DNA from 2 places in the Oceanimonas pelagia genome. Region 1 is predicted to be linked to the other one. Evidence: riboswitches for the same ligand, from Rfam matches in the RefSeq annotation. Region 1 holds a riboswitch; the other holds the start of a gene.

Region 1 (7,417 bases):
ATTTATTGTCAATGCGGTGTAGTGTGGGGGGGCAGCAGTGGAAGGTGCGGGGGATGGTGTTTAGCCTCTGGTAGCTTCCTGCATGCATAAAAAAACGCGGCCTGAGCCGCGTTGTTCAAAAGCAAATGGCTTATTTTACCTGCCAGCTGATCTCTTCGCCGGCGCGAATCGGCACCAGTTTATCGCCGCCCAGGGGCAGGGTTTCACCCACGGTCCAGGCTTGTTTCACCAGGGTGATGGTATCCTGGTTGCGGGGCAGGCCGTAGAAGTCGGGGCCGTGGTGGCTGGCAAAGGCTTCCAGCTTGTCCAGCGCCCCGGCTTCTTCAAAGGCTTCGGCATACAGCTCAATGGCGGCGTGAGAGGTGTAGGCACCGGCGCAGCCGCAGGCGGCTTCCTTGCGGTGCTGGAAGTGCGGCGCCGAGTCGGTGCCCAGAAAGAACTTTTTGCTGCCGCTGGTGGCGGCGCGCACCAGCGCCTGCTGATGGGTGTTGCGCTTGAGAATGGGCAGGCAGTAGTAGTGCGGACGAATGCCGCCCACCAGCATGTGGTTGCGGTTGAACAGCAGGTGGTGGGCGGTGATGGTGGCGGCCACGTTGTCACCGGCCTGCTCCACGAATTTAACCGCATGCTCGGTGGTGATGTGCTCGAGCACGATTTTCAGATCGGGAAAGTCGCGCACCACGTCGGGCAGCACGGTTTCCAGAAACACTTTTTCCCGGTCGAAGATGTCGATGCGGGAATCAGTGACTTCACCGTGCACCAGCAGCAGGGTGCCGGTTTCCTGCATGGCTTCCAGCACCGGGTAGATGTTTTTCACATCGGTCACGCCGGAGTCGGAGTTGGTGGTAGCACCGGCCGGATAGAGTTTGCAGGCGGCAATCTTGCCGGTGGCCCTGGCCTTGCGGATTTCCTCGGGCTGGGTGTTGTCGGTGAGATACAGGCTCATCACCGGCTCAAACCGGCTGCCCTCGGGGCGCACCGCCAGAATGCGGTCGCGGTATTCCAGCGCCAGCTCGGTGGTGGTGACGGGGGGCACCAGGTTGGGCATGACGAGGGCGCGGCCCAGATAGCGGCTGGCGTCGCGTACCGTGTCTTGCAGTTGCTCTCCGTCGCGCAGGTGCAGGTGCCAGTCGTCGGGGCGGGTAATGGTCAGTGTGGTCGTAGTTGTGGTCATTGTCGGCTCGGCGTTATCCATGGCTTTCGATGCCTTCATTATCCACCTCCGGGCCTTTTTCACCAAACTTCTGAACATGTGAGGCGTGAAGGGGGAGGGGAAAGCAGGCGGCCTGGCAGGCAGTTTTACACCCTCACTCCTTCCCTCCTCACGCCTCTCGCCCTTGAGCGCAGGGGTATGTTATGGTTCGAGCCGAGACACGGGGTGTCCTGCGATGCAGGGCTGAGATAACACCCGTAGAACCTGATCCAGTTCATACTGGCGAAGGGATGTCAGCCTGCCGGCCCGGTGCCATTGCTGCCTCATCATGCCTTCGCCTCACCGTTGAGGTAGAAAATGCAAACTTCCATCAAGCTGAACGAACAACTGGTGCTGGTCACCGGCGGTGCCCGCGGCCTGGGTGAACATCTGGTGCGCGCCTTTCTGCGCGAAGGCGCGAAAGTGGTGATCAACTACCTGAACAGCGCCGAGGCGGCGCAGAAACTGGTGGCCGAGGCTCCGGAGCGGGCGCTGGCGGTGCAGGCCGACGTGCGTGACGCCGCCGCCGTGCAGGCCATGTTCGAGCAGGCCGAGGCCCATTTCGGCTGCCCGGTGACCACGGTAATCAACAACGCCCTGCCGGCGTTTTCCTTTAACGGCGACGCCCGCACCCATGCCGATGCGCTGGCCTGGGAGCACCTCAACCAGCAGCTGGAAGGCGTGGTGGGCGGTGCCCTCCACACCACTCAAGCGGCGCTGGGCGGCATGCGCAAGCAGGGCTTTGGCCGCATCGTCAACGTGGGCACCAACCTGTTCCAGAACCCGGTGGTGCCCTACCACGACTACACCGCCGCCAAGGCGGCGCTGCTGTCGCTGACCCGCACCCTGTCCCAGGATCTGGGCCCGGACGGCATTACCGTTAACATGGTGTCCGGCGGTCTGCTGCGCACCACGGATGCCTCTGCGGCGACGCCGGAAGCGGTGTTTGACTATATCGCCGCCAGCACGCCGCTGCGCCGGGTAACCACGCCGGCGGAGTTTGCCGACGCCACCCTGTTCTTCGCCTCGCCCTGGTCCCGCTCGGTCACCGGCCAGAACCTGGTGGTGGACGGCGGTCTGGTGAAAAACTGATGAGCATGAATGAACGCATGATGCACCTGAACCTGTTTCTGTTCGGGTGCGGTCACCACAGGGCGGCCTGGCGTCATCCCAACTCGGCGGTGGAGCAGTTGGGCGACATTCGCTATTACGAGCGGCTGGCGCAAACCGCCGAGCGCGGCAAACTGGATGCGGTGTTCTTTGCCGACGGCCAGTCTACCGGCAATGTGGCGGACGGCAGCTACTGGTTTCTGGAGCCGCTCACCGCCATGGCGGCCATGAGCCGGGCCACGGATCGCATCGGCTTTATCAGTACCGTCTCCAGCACCTTTTTCACCCCCTTTCACGCGGCGCGCATGATGGCCTCGCTGGATCATATCTCCAACGGCCGCATGGGCTGGAACGTGGTGACCTCCATGTTTGACGTGGAAGCCCGTAACCACGGCTACGAGACCATGCCGGCCCACGCCGAGCGTTATCGCCGGGCCGAGGAATTTGTAAATGCGGTGATCAAGTTGTGGGATTCCTGGCAGGAAGGGGCCCTGGTGATGGATCGCGCCGGCCACTATGCCGACCCGGACAAGGTGACCCCCATCAACCACCAGGGCGAGTTCTTTCTGGTGGACGGCCCGCTCAATGTGCCGCGCCCGCCCCAGGGGCATCCGGTGCTGTTTCAGGCCGGTGCGTCGGAGCAGGGCCGGGCGCTGGCGGCCAAATGCGCCGAGGCCATCTACGCCGTGGCCTACGATTTGCCGGCGGCCCAGGACTACTACCGTGACATCAAGCGCCGGGTAAAGGACGCCGGCCGCAACGTGGACGTGCCCATCATGCCCGGGCTGGTGACCTATGTGGCCTCCACCGAGGCCGAGGCCAGGGCCAAGCAGCGGGAGCTGGACGAGCTGCTGCCCGCCGATGCCTCGCTACGCCAGCTCGGCACCTATGTGGGACAGGACTGCTCCGGCTGGGAGCTGGACGCCCCGGTGCCGGCATTGCCGTCGCTGGACGCCTTCACCGGCCCCAAGGGCCGCTACGCCACCATACTGCGGATTATCGAGACCGAGCAGCCCACGGTGCGCCAGCTGCTGGGCCGGCTTGCTGCCGGCGGCGGCCACTGCACCATGGTGGGCACGCCCGAGTCGATAGCCGATCGCATGGAGCAGTGGTTCCGCAATGAAGGTGCCGACGGCTTCAACCTGATGCCGCCCTCACTGCCCGCCGGCATCGAGGACTTTGTGGATCAGGTGGTGCCCGAGCTGCAACGCCGCGGCCTGTTCCGCACCGAGTATGAAGGCAGTACCTTGCGGGAGCACTTGGGTTTGGTTAAACCGTGATCTTGTAGGCCCCGATTTATCGGGGCAGCAGTGTTGCAGGTGAACGCATTTGCCCGAATAAATTCGGGCCTACATTTTCCCCAATCCCCGCATTTTCACCCGCCCGGCGGCGTCAGCCGTTGCTCCAGGCGGCGGAGCAGGGCGTCAAGCACCATGGCCATCAGCGCCACCATAATGCCGCCCTGCAGCACAAAGGCCAGGTTGTCGGTAAGCAGCCCGGCAATGATCACTTCGCCAAAGCCCTTGGCCGCCACCGTGGAGCCAATGGTGGCGGTGCCGATGCTGATGATCAGCGAAATACGAATACCCGCCACCAGGGTGGGCAGTGCCAGGGGCAGTTCTACCCGCCATAACTGCTGCCAGGGCGTCATGCCCATGCCCCTGGCGGCCTCGCGCACGCTGGCGGGAATTTGCTGCAGGCCGGTGACCGCATTCTCAAAAATCGGCAGCATGCCGTACAGCAGTAACGCCACCAGGGTGGGGGTCAGCCCAAACCCCAGCGCCGGCACCGCCAGCGCCAGCACCGCCACCGGCGGAAAGGTCTGGCCCAGGTTGGCCACGGCCCGGGCCAGCGGAAAGAAGGCCTTGCCCGAAGGCCGGGTCACGGCGATGGCGGCGCCCAGCGCCAGCAGGGTGGCGGCGGCAATGGCGGCAAACACCGCCAGCGCGTGCCAGCCCAGCAGGTTGGCAAAGCTGTCGCGGGCGTAAATGGCCGGCGCGGGGGTGTTGACCAGGGGGCGAAACAGCGGGGCCAGCGCCTCCATGTTCAGGGTAAGCAGGGCCAGCAACAGCCCGGGGATCAGCCAGCCCAGCGTGCGGGTCATGCGCCGGCTCCCCGTTTCAGCAGTTCGTTCAGGGTCACTTCGCCCACCGGTTGGCCGGCGTCATTGACCACGGTCAGCCGGTCGGCGCCCTGCCAGATAAGCCCGGCCAGGGCGTCACGCAGGCTGGTGCCGGCGCTCATGGCAGGATCACAGGGCTGAGTAACCGGGGTCATTATCTTCGCCAGGGTCTGAGTGGCCAGCAGCCGCAGGGATCTGTCCTGGCCGCCCACCAGGCTTTGCACAAAGCCGGGCCTGGGGTGGCGCAGCAGGACGTCGGGGCTGTCCATCTGCAGTATTTCGCCCTTGTCCATCACCGCAATCACGTCGGCCATTTTAATGGCCTCTTCCAGATCGTGGGTCACCATGATGATGGTGATGCCCAGCAGCTGCTGTATATGCAGCAGCTCGTCCTGCAGGTGTTCCCGGGTGAGCGGATCCAGGGCACCAAAGGGCTCGTCCATCAGCAGCAGCTCAGGGTGAGCCGCCAGCGCCCGTGCCACGCCCACCCGCTGTTGCTCGCCGCCGGACAACTGGTGCGGATATTTGCCGGCAAAGGTGGCGGGATCGAGCCGGAACAGGCTCAGCAGCTCGCTCACCCGGGCGTCGATGTCGGTTTTGCTCCAGCCCAGCAGGCGCGGCACGGTGGCAATGTTGCGGGCAATGGTCTGATGCGGAAACAGCCCCACTCCCTGAATGGCGTAACCAATGCGCCGGCGCAGCTGCTCGGCGGGAAGGGTGGTGACGTTTTGCCCCTGAATGAAAATCTCGCCCGAACTGGGTTCAATCAGCCGGTTGAGCATGCGCAGGGTGGTGGACTTGCCGCAGCCGGAGGTGCCCACCAGGGCGCAGACTCGGCCGCTGTCCACCTTGAACGACAGATCCTTTACCGCAGTCTGCCCGCCGAATTGTTTGCTCAGGTTTCTTACTTCAATCATTCGCGAGTGCCTTGTTGCAGGGCGATCAGGGTGTCGATAAGCATGGCGGCCAGAAACGCCAGCAGCAGAGTGGGCAGGGCACCGAGGATCACCAGATCGGTGGCGGTCTGACCCAGCCCCTGAAAGATGTAGGTGCCGTAGCCACCGCCGCCCACCAGGGCCGCCACCGCCACCAGACCGATATTGAGGGTCACCACCACCCGCAGGCCGCTCAGGATCACCGGCATGGCCAGGGGAAATTCCACCTGCCACAGCCGCTGGCGGCGGCTCATGCCCATGGCGGTGGCCGCCTCGCGTATGCTGGCATCCACCCGGTCAAAACCCAGTGCCGTGTTGCTGACGATCGGCAGCAGCGAATACAGAAACAGGGCGATTACCGCCGGCGCCGCGCCGATGCCGCGAATGCCCAGCTCACCCAGCCAGGGGTATGCGGTGGCCAGCAGGCTGAGCGGCACCATCAGCAGGCCAAACATGGCCAGGCTGGGCACTGTCTGCAAAATATTGAGCACCGGAAACAGCGCCGCCCGTAGTCCCGGCGAGCGATGGCAGGCCACCCCCAGCGGAATGCCTGCCAGCACCGCCGGCACCATGCTGCCCAGGGCCAGCTGCAGATGGCGCAGGCCCTGCCGCCAGAAGTCGCTGCGGTTGTGAAACTCCTTCAGTAACGAAAGATCGTCACAGCGGCCTGCGGCCAGCAGGGCGATAACGGCACCGGTAAGGACGGTTACCAGCGCCAGCCGGGACAATGGCCCGAGCTTCAGCCGCAGGGCGGTGTCGGTGATCAGCAGGCACAGCCAGAACAAGGCCAGCCAGAAACCGGCACCCAGCGAGACCCGGGCCAGGGGGCCGGCATTTTCCAGCAGGGCGGTGGCGGTGTGACCGGCGGTATAAAGCAGCAGCGGCAGAGCGGCGGTGGTGAGCAACAGCCGCAGGGGCAGGGCACGGTTAGTCAGGCACAGGGGCAGCAACAGCAGCGGCCATAAGCCGGTGATACCTGCTGAATTCAGCAGACTCAGGGCCTCGCCGGGAAAAAGACGGTTGGGTTGCAGGCCGACAAAGGGCAGTGCCAGCAGGCTGGCCACCAGCGCCGCCGCCAGCAGGCCGCCGACCTTGTCGGGTTTTAATGACAAAAGAATGGGTGACTCCCCGAGATAAATTTTTGCGTTCTTCATTGCCGGCCTGCGTATGCCGTAGGCCCGGTTTTAACCGGGCGGCAGTGCCGTATGTCGCATGGTTTGCCCCAATAAATGGGGGCCTACAGGTTCATCAGTCCTGAGTCAGGCCCGCCAGATAATCGGCGGCCACGGCCTCGGCGCTTTCACCGCCGATGGCGATGCGGCTGTTAAGGGTTTGCAGGGTTTTCACATCCAGCGACTGAAACACCGGCTCCAGAATGCCGGCGATCTCCGGGTGCGCCTTGAGCACGCTTTCCCGCACTATGGGAGCGGGGGCGTAGACCGGCTGCACGCCCTTGTCGTCGTCCATCACTACCAGACCCACGGAGGCGATGGCGCCGTCGGTACCATAGACCATGGCGGCGTTGGTATTGTCGGTTTGCAGGGCGGCGGCCTTGATGGTGGCGGCGGTGTTGCCGCCGGAGAGCACCAGCAGCTGGTCGTCGCTCAGCTCAAAGCCGTAGGTCTGCTGAAAGGCGGGCAGCACGGCGGGGCTGGACACAAACTCCGCCGAGGCCGCCAGCTTGATGTCGCCGCCTGCGCTCACATAGCGGCCAAAATCCGACATGGTGGCCAGGTTATTGGGGCCGGCAATTTCCTGGCGCACGGCAATGGCCCAGGTGTTGTTGGCGTTGGCCGGGGTCAGCCACACCAGTTGATGGGCGTCGTAATCCAGCTGCCTGGCCAGGGCATAGCCATTGTCAAAGTGCTTCCAGGCGTCGCTGTCTTCTTTCTGATGAAAAAAGGCGGCGTTGCCGGTGTACTCCGGGTAGATATCGATTTCACCGGCGATAATGGCCTTGCGCACGATGGGCGTGCCGCCCAGCTGGCTGCGGTTTTCCACCTCCAGTCCGGCGTTGTTCAGGGCCTGATAGATCAGGTTGCCGAGCAGGCCGCCTTC
Region 2 (7,417 bases), 290 kb from region 1:
CGATCTGCTGGCGCTGGTGGGTGACAAAGTCGACAACATTCCCGGCATGCCCGGGGTGGGCGAGAAAACCGCCCTGGCGCTGTTGCAGGGGCTGGGATCCATCGACGACATTGCCGCCAATTCCGACAGGATTGCCGAACTGGGTTTTCGCGGATCCAGGTCCTTTGCCGCCAAGTTTGCCGAGCACGAGGAGCAGGTGCGGCTGTCCTACACCCTGGCCACCATCAAGACCGATGTAAAACTGCATGTGGGCCCCGCCGATCTGCAACAGAGCGAGCCGGACGTTGAAGCCCTGCGCGCCCTGTATCAGGAATATGAGTTCCGCAATCTGCTGGCCGAACTGGACTCGGGCGAGATCGAGGAAGCGCAGCCGGAAGCACCGGCCACCGACTACCAGATCATCACCGAACAGGCCGAGCTGGACGCCTGGATCGAAAAACTGAAGGCGGCACCGCTGTTTGCCTTTGATACCGAAACCACCAGCCTCAGTTACCGGGACGCCCGGGTGGTGGGGGTATCGTTTGCGGTGGAGGCGGGGCAGGCCGCCTATGTGCCCTTTGGCCACGATTACCTGGATGCGCCCGAGCAGCTGAGCGAAGACGCCGTGCTGGGCGCACTCAAGCCGCTGCTGGAAGACGAAACCCGCATCAAGCTGGGCCAGAACCTCAAGTACGATATCAATGTGCTGAGGAATCACGGCATTCACATGAAGGGGGCGCTGCTCGATACCATGCTGGAGTCCTATGTCCTGAACTCGGTGCAGACCAGGCATGACATGGACAGCATGGCGGCCTTTTTTCTCAAGCACAGCACCATGTCCTTTGAGTCCATTGCCGGCAAGGGCGCCAAACAGCTGACCTTTAACCAGATCCCCCTGGAGCAGGCCGGCCCCTATGCGGCGGAAGACGCCGACATTACCCTGCGGCTGCATCATCACCTGAGCGAAAGGCTGGCCGCCGAGCCGGCCCTGCAAAGCGTGTTCACCGACATAGAACTGCCACTGGTGCCCATTCTGGCGAACATGGAATACACCGGCGTGCGCATCGACAGCCAGTTGCTGGCGGCGCAGAGCGACGAAATTGCCAAACGGCTCAAGGAGCTGGAGCGGGAGGCCCACACGCTTGCCGGCGAGCCCTTTAACCTCAGCTCCACCAAACAGCTGGGCGAGATCCTGTTTACCAAACTTGAGCTGCCGGTGATCAAGAAAACCCCCAAGGGCGCGCCGTCCACCGCCGAGGAAGTGCTGCAGGAGCTGGCGCTGGACTACCCCCTGCCCAAACTGCTGATGGAATACCGGGCCCTGAGCAAGCTCAAGTCCACCTATACCGACAAGCTGCCGCAAATGGTCAACGAGCACAGCGGTCGCATTCATACCTCCTATCATCAGGCCAACACCGCCACCGGCCGGTTGTCGTCGTCGGATCCCAACCTGCAGAACATTCCCATTCGCACACATGAAGGGCGGCGCATTCGTCAGGCCTTTGTGGCCGAGCCCGGCTACAGGCTGGTGGCGGCGGACTACTCCCAGATTGAGCTGCGCATCATGGCCCATCTGTCCCAGGACAAGGGCCTGCTCGACGCCTTTGCCCACGGTCAGGACATTCACCGCGCCACCGCTGCCGAGGTATTCGGTGTGGCCGTGGACGAGGTGACCTCCGAGCAGCGCCGCCGGGCCAAGGCCATCAACTTCGGGCTTATCTACGGCATGAGCGCCTTTGGCCTGGCGCGCCAGCTGGGCATTGGCCGCAACGAGGCGCAGCAGTACATGGATATCTACTTCGAGCGCTATCCGGGCGTGCTGCGCTACATGGAAGACACCCGGGCCCAGGCCAGCGAGCAGGGCTATGTCTCCACCCTGTTCGGTCGCCGGCTCTACCTGCCGGAGATCAGGTCGAAAAACGGTGCCCGGCGCAAGGGGGCCGAGCGGGCCGCCATCAATGCGCCCATGCAGGGCACCGCCGCCGACATCATCAAGAAGGCCATGATTCGGGTGAACGACTGGCTCACCGGGCTGCCCGAAGGCGAGGTGCGCATGCTGATGCAGGTGCACGATGAACTGGTGTTCGAGATTCGCGAAGACAGGGTGGAGGAGTACCGGGAGCAAATCTGTGCGCTGATGCAGCAGGCCGCCAGCCTGGATGTACCCCTGCTGGTGGAGGCCGGGGTGGGCGACAACTGGGATCAGGCTCACTAATCTGACAAATAAACAACGATATTGAAATAATATTACGTTTTGTGGCTTTTCTCTGCCCTGCCGTGGGGGTAGAGTGTGGCCAGGTACAGAGACAGGGTAAATTACCCTGTTCCGCTTTTTGCATTTACTTCATATGCTGCTCAGGCCGCCTTCAGCCCCCTCCGCTGAAGGCGTTTTTTTATGGGCGCTGTTCGCGAACAGTATCTTGCTTTGTATACAATCGAATGTTTTTTGTTGCTTAGTTACATTTTTGTGAGTGTGCACAGCGGCTGGCAATTGACCGGTGGGCTGGGTATTATCGGGCCATTGGTCGGGGAGCCCGCAAGGCCGAGACGGCAGCCATGCCGAACCCGTTGAACCTGATCCAGGTAACTCTGGCGTAGGGAACCAGTGGCCGATGGCCTTGGGGCTCTGCGTCCCACAAGGACCATAAGGACATGCACAGCAGCAAAGCCATTATTCTCTCCATTGCCGGCTCCGACAGCGGTGGCGGCGCCGGTATTCAGGCCGACATCAAGGCCATTTCCGCCACCGGCGGCTATGCCTGCTCGGTGATCACCGCCATTACCGCCCAGAACACCCGTGGCGTGACCGCCGTGCACCCGGTACCGCAGGATATTATTCGTGCCCAGCTCGACGCCGTGTTCGGCGATCTGCCGGTGGCGGCGGTCAAGGTGGGCATGTTGGGAGACGCCGGCACCATCAATACCGTGGCCGATGCGCTGGAGCAGTACCGGCCACGGCACCTGGTGGTGGATCCGGTGATGGTCAGCGCCAACGGCGACATGCTGCTGGCCCCCGAGGCGGTAGACTGCCTCAAGCGGCGGCTGCTGCCGCTGGCGGACGTGATCACTCCCAACCTGCCGGAAGCCGCCTGCCTGACGGACCGGCCGGTGCCGGCCTCGCTGCGTGAGATCGAGCCCCTGCTCGGGGCTCTCGGTGAGCTGGAGTGCCGGGCGGTGCTGCTCAAGGGCGGATTTCTGCAACAGGAGCCGCGCAGCCCTGACTGGCTGCTGCATCAGGGGGACGTGCGCTGTTTCGACACCCCCCGGGTGATCACCGCCAACACCCACGGCACCGGCTGCACCCTGTCCGGCGCCCTGGCCTCCTACCTGGCCCAGGGGCTGACACTGGAGCTGGCGGTGGCCTCGGCCAAGCACTACATCGAACGGGCCATCGAGGCCGGCGCCCGCCTCAAAATCGGCCAGGGCCGGGGGCCGGTGGAGCACTTCTTCGCCCGCTGAGCCGGGCGTTATTGCCCCGGCCCGCTTGCGTCCGGCCGGGGCGGCTTGTAGTATTTCAGCGCCAATAACCAATAAAAAACGGATTAACTCACTGATAGTTAATCCAATTATGTTCACTGCTATAGTCTGCATTCAGAGTCTCTCCTTTTATCTTCGCCGATCCTGACGCCTTGCACGGGCATGAAAAGGAGCCTTGCGTATGCTTGTTGCCGTTCTGGCAGGTTTTGTTCTGGCCGCCCTGGTGCCGCTGCTGAGCCCCCGGCTGGGCCGGCATATCGGCGGCGGGCTGGCGCTGTTGCCGGCCACCCTGTTCGGTTATTTCGCCAGTTTCTGGCCCCGGGTGACCGGCGGCGAAACGGTGCAGTTTCATTACGACTGGATTCCCAGCCTTAATGTCAGCCTGAGTTTTATGCTGGACGGACTCGGCCTGATGTTTGCCCTGCTGATCACCGGCATCGGTACCTTTATCCTCGTTTACGGCGGCCGTTACCTGGAGGGCAACAAGGACAGGCACAAGCTGCTGATGTACCTGCTGGCCTTTATGAGCGCCATGCTGGGGGTGGTGCTGTGCAGCAACCTGATTGGCCTGTTTGTGTTCTGGGAGCTCACCAGCATTACCTCCTACCTGCTGATCGGCTTTAACCATGAGCAGGAAAAGGCCCGCAAGGCGGCCCTGCAGGGGCTGTTTGTCACCATGGGCGGCGGCCTGGCGCTGATGACCGGGCTTATCATGCTGGGCTGGATGGCCGGCAGCTTTGAGCTCACCGAGGTGCTGGCGCAAGGGACTGCGTTGCAGCAGCACCCGCTGTTCCTGCCGATGATGGGTCTTATTTTGTTGGGTACCTTTACCAAGTCGGCCCAGTTCCCGTTCCATTTCTGGCTGCCCAACGCCATGGCTGCGCCCACCCCGGTGAGCGCCTACCTGCACTCGGCCACCATGGTCAAGGCCGGGGTGTTTCTGATGGCCCGGCTGCAGCCGGTGATGGCCGGCAGCGAGGCCTGGCTGCTGACGCTGTCGGCGGTGGGCGCGGTGACCATGACGGTGGGCGCGGTGATGTCGGTGTGCAGCACCGATCTCAAGCGCATTCTGGCCTTTTCCACCGTGATGGCGCTGGGCACCCTGACCATGCTGATCGGCATTGGCACCCCGGTGGCACTGAAGGCGGCCATGGTGTTCCTGCTGGCCCATGCCCTGTACAAGGGGGCGCTGTTTATGGCCGCCGGCACCCTGGATCACGCCACCGGCAGCAAGGATGTGCGCGAGCTGGGCGGTCTGCGCGCGCACATGCCGCACACGGCCCTGTTCCTGTGGCTGGCGGCGCTGTCGCTGGCGGGCATTCCGCCGCTGTTCGGCTTTATCGCCAAGGAGCTGATGTTCGAGGCGGCCCTGGGGGCCCCGGCGCTGCCCACCCTGCTGGTGGCGCTGGCCCTGATCACTGCGGTGTGCATTGTGGCCGCCAGTGCCCTGGTGGCCATCAGGCCCTTCTTTGGCCCCCTCAAACCCACCCCCAGAACGCCCCATGAGGCACCGGCGGCCATGCGCCTGGGCTTCAGCCTGCTGGCGGTATTGAGCCTGCTGCTGGGGCTGGTGCCTGGCCTGGCCGAGCCGCTGCTGGCGGCGGCGGTGTCCGCCATCGCGGGTGCGCCCGCCGCAGAGCTGCATCTGGCGCTGTGGCACGGTCTTAATCTGCCGCTGCTGTTCAGTGCCGCCGCCCTGGTGGCCGGTGGCCTGCTCTACCGCCATTGGGAGCGGCTGTATCAGCCTCTGGGCAAGGCCATTTACCCCCTGGCTTATGGTCCCGAGCGGGGTTATGAGCACATGATGGACGGTCTGGTGCGGCTGGCCCGCTGGCAGACCCGGGTGCTGCAGAATGGCTATATGACCAACTACATACTGACCATACTGATCACCGCCATCGGTCTGCTGGTGTATGCCTTCTGGGCCCACGACGCCTTTGTGTATGCGCTGTCGTTTGAGGGCGTACGTTTTTACGAAGTGATCATCTGTTTGCTGATGCTGGTGGCGGTGGTGTACGCCAGCGCCACCCACCTGCGGCTGGGCTCGGTGGCGGCGGTGGGCGTGCTGGGCTTTGCCATGGCGCTGATCTACGTGTTTTTCAGCGCGCCGGATCTGGCCATTACCCAGGTGCTGGTGGAAACCCTGACGGTGATCCTGCTGGTGCTGGTGCTGTTCCGCCTGCCCGGCTTTCAGGACTTGTCGAGCCCGGGGGTGCGCTGGCGCGATGCCGCCGTGGCCGGCGTGTTCGGTGTGCTGGTGACCATGATGGTGCTCACCGTGAACCAGTCTTCTCTGGGCGGGGGCATCAGCGACTACCTGGTGGCCAACAGTTACGAGGTGGCTCACGGCCGCAACATCGTCAACGTGATCCTGGTGGACTACCGTGCCCTGGATACCCTGGGGGAGATTTTCGTGCTGGCCCTGGCGGCCATTGGCGTCAGCGCCATGATCCGCTTTCGCTGGGAGGACTACCGATGATATCCGGCTCTTCGCTGATCCTGCAGACCGCCACCCGCTTTCTGGTGCCGCTGCTGTTTCTGTTTGCGGTGTTTCTGCTGCTGCGTGGCCACAACGAACCGGGCGGCGGTTTCATCGCCGGGCTGGTGGCCTCGGGAGCCTTTGCCCTGCACCTGTTTGCTTTTGATGCCAGCAGTACCCGCAGGCTGATGGGGGTGGACGGCCAGCTGCTGATGGGCTGCGGCCTGCTGCTGGCGCTGGCCAGCGGCGTGGTGGGCATGGTGCTCAACGGCCAGCCGTTTCTGTCCAGCCAGTGGTGGAGTCTGTATGTGCCCGGCATCGGCGAGCTCAAGCTGAGCACGCCGCTGTTTTTCGATGTCGGCGTGTTTCTGGTGGTGATCGGCGTGGTCACCACCATCATGCTGTCTCTGGCCAAGGTGGAGGAATAAATGGAAAACCTGTTTGCCTTTGTGGTGGGCGGCCTTTATGCCACCGCCCTGTTCATGATGCTCAGGCGCAGCATCGTCAAACTGGTGATCGGGCTGATTATTCTGTCGAACGCCGCCAACCTGCTGATCTTTACCAGCGGCGGCCTGGTGCGGGGGGCCCCGCCGCTGATCCCGGAAGGCCTGTATCAGCCGGCGGGCACCATTGCCGATCCGCTGCCCCAGGCGCTGATCCTCACCGCCATCGTGATCAGTTTCGGGGTGCTGGCCTTTGCGGTGGTGCTTATTCACCGGGCCTATGAAGTGATCGGCGCCGACGACGTCAACAACATGAAGAGCACGGACTCGTGAAAGCAGAAGTCATTATACCCATTCTTATTCCCATGCTGGCGGGGGCCCTGTGCCTGATCTGCTGGCGCTGGCGGCTGGTGCAGCGCTGGATTTCCGTGGTCTCGGGCGCGGGCCTGCTGCTGGCCTCGCTGGTGCTGCTGCACCGGGTGCAGACCGAGGGCATTCAGGTGGCCCACATGGGCAGCTGGCCTGCCCCTTACGGCATTACCCTGGTGGCCGACCTGCTCGGAGCCATCATGGTGGTGGTGACCGGCATCATCGGGCTGGCGGTGGCGGTGTACTCGCTGGCCACCATGTCCCGCAGCCACGAGGCCTTTGGTTATTACCCGTTGCTGCACCTGATGCTGGCGGGGGTGGCCGGGGCCTTTCTCACCGGCGATATCTTCAACCTCTATGTGTGGTTCGAGATATTGCTGATCGCCTCCTTTGGCCTGATGATCCTGGGGGGCGAGCGGGCCCAGATGGAAGGGGCCATCAAGTACGTGACCCTCAACCTGATCTCCTCGGCCATGTTCCTGACCGCCGTGGGGCTGTTGTACGGCTACGCCGGCACCCTCAACATGGCGGATCTGGCGGTGAAGCTGAATGGCGCCGAGCAGAGCGGGCTGGTCACGGTGATCGCCATGCTGTTTCTGGTGGCCTTTGGCATCAAGGCGGCGGCGTTTCCGCTGTTCTTCTGGCTGCCGGCGTCCTACCACACCCCGCC

What was found. Region 1 has a riboswitch for thiamine pyrophosphate ahead of PU634_RS00365 (3-oxoacyl-ACP reductase). Riboswitches for the same ligand answer to the same signal wherever they lie in the genome.
Region 2: linked by a shared signal. The riboswitch ahead of thiD (bifunctional hydroxymethylpyrimidine kinase/phosphomethylpyrimidine kinase) and the one ahead of PU634_RS00365 (3-oxoacyl-ACP reductase) in region 1 are both predicted to bind thiamine pyrophosphate.

What each region holds. Positions count from the first base shown of each region.
Region 1 covers NZ_CP118224.1:73,696-81,112, forward strand. The annotation lists gene pyrC (dihydroorotase) at 131-1,174, opposite strand; TPP riboswitch at 1,365-1,461, shown strand; gene PU634_RS00365 (3-oxoacyl-ACP reductase) at 1,511-2,284, shown strand; gene PU634_RS00370 (LLM class flavin-dependent oxidoreductase) at 2,284-3,582, shown strand; gene PU634_RS00375 (ABC transporter permease) at 3,678-4,406, opposite strand; gene PU634_RS00380 (ABC transporter ATP-binding protein) at 4,403-5,341, opposite strand; gene PU634_RS00385 (ABC transporter permease) at 5,338-6,513, opposite strand; gene osmF (glycine betaine ABC transporter substrate-binding protein OsmF) at 6,608-7,417, opposite strand, start outside.
Region 2 covers NZ_CP118224.1:3,371,560-3,378,976, forward strand. The annotation lists gene polA (DNA polymerase I) at 1-2,194, shown strand, start outside; TPP riboswitch at 2,496-2,597, shown strand; gene thiD (bifunctional hydroxymethylpyrimidine kinase/phosphomethylpyrimidine kinase) at 2,632-3,438, shown strand; gene PU634_RS16145 (putative monovalent cation/H+ antiporter subunit A) at 3,638-5,935, shown strand; gene PU634_RS16150 (Na+/H+ antiporter subunit B) at 5,932-6,363, shown strand; gene PU634_RS16155 (Na+/H+ antiporter subunit C) at 6,364-6,711, shown strand; gene PU634_RS16160 (Na+/H+ antiporter subunit D) at 6,708-7,417, shown strand, end outside.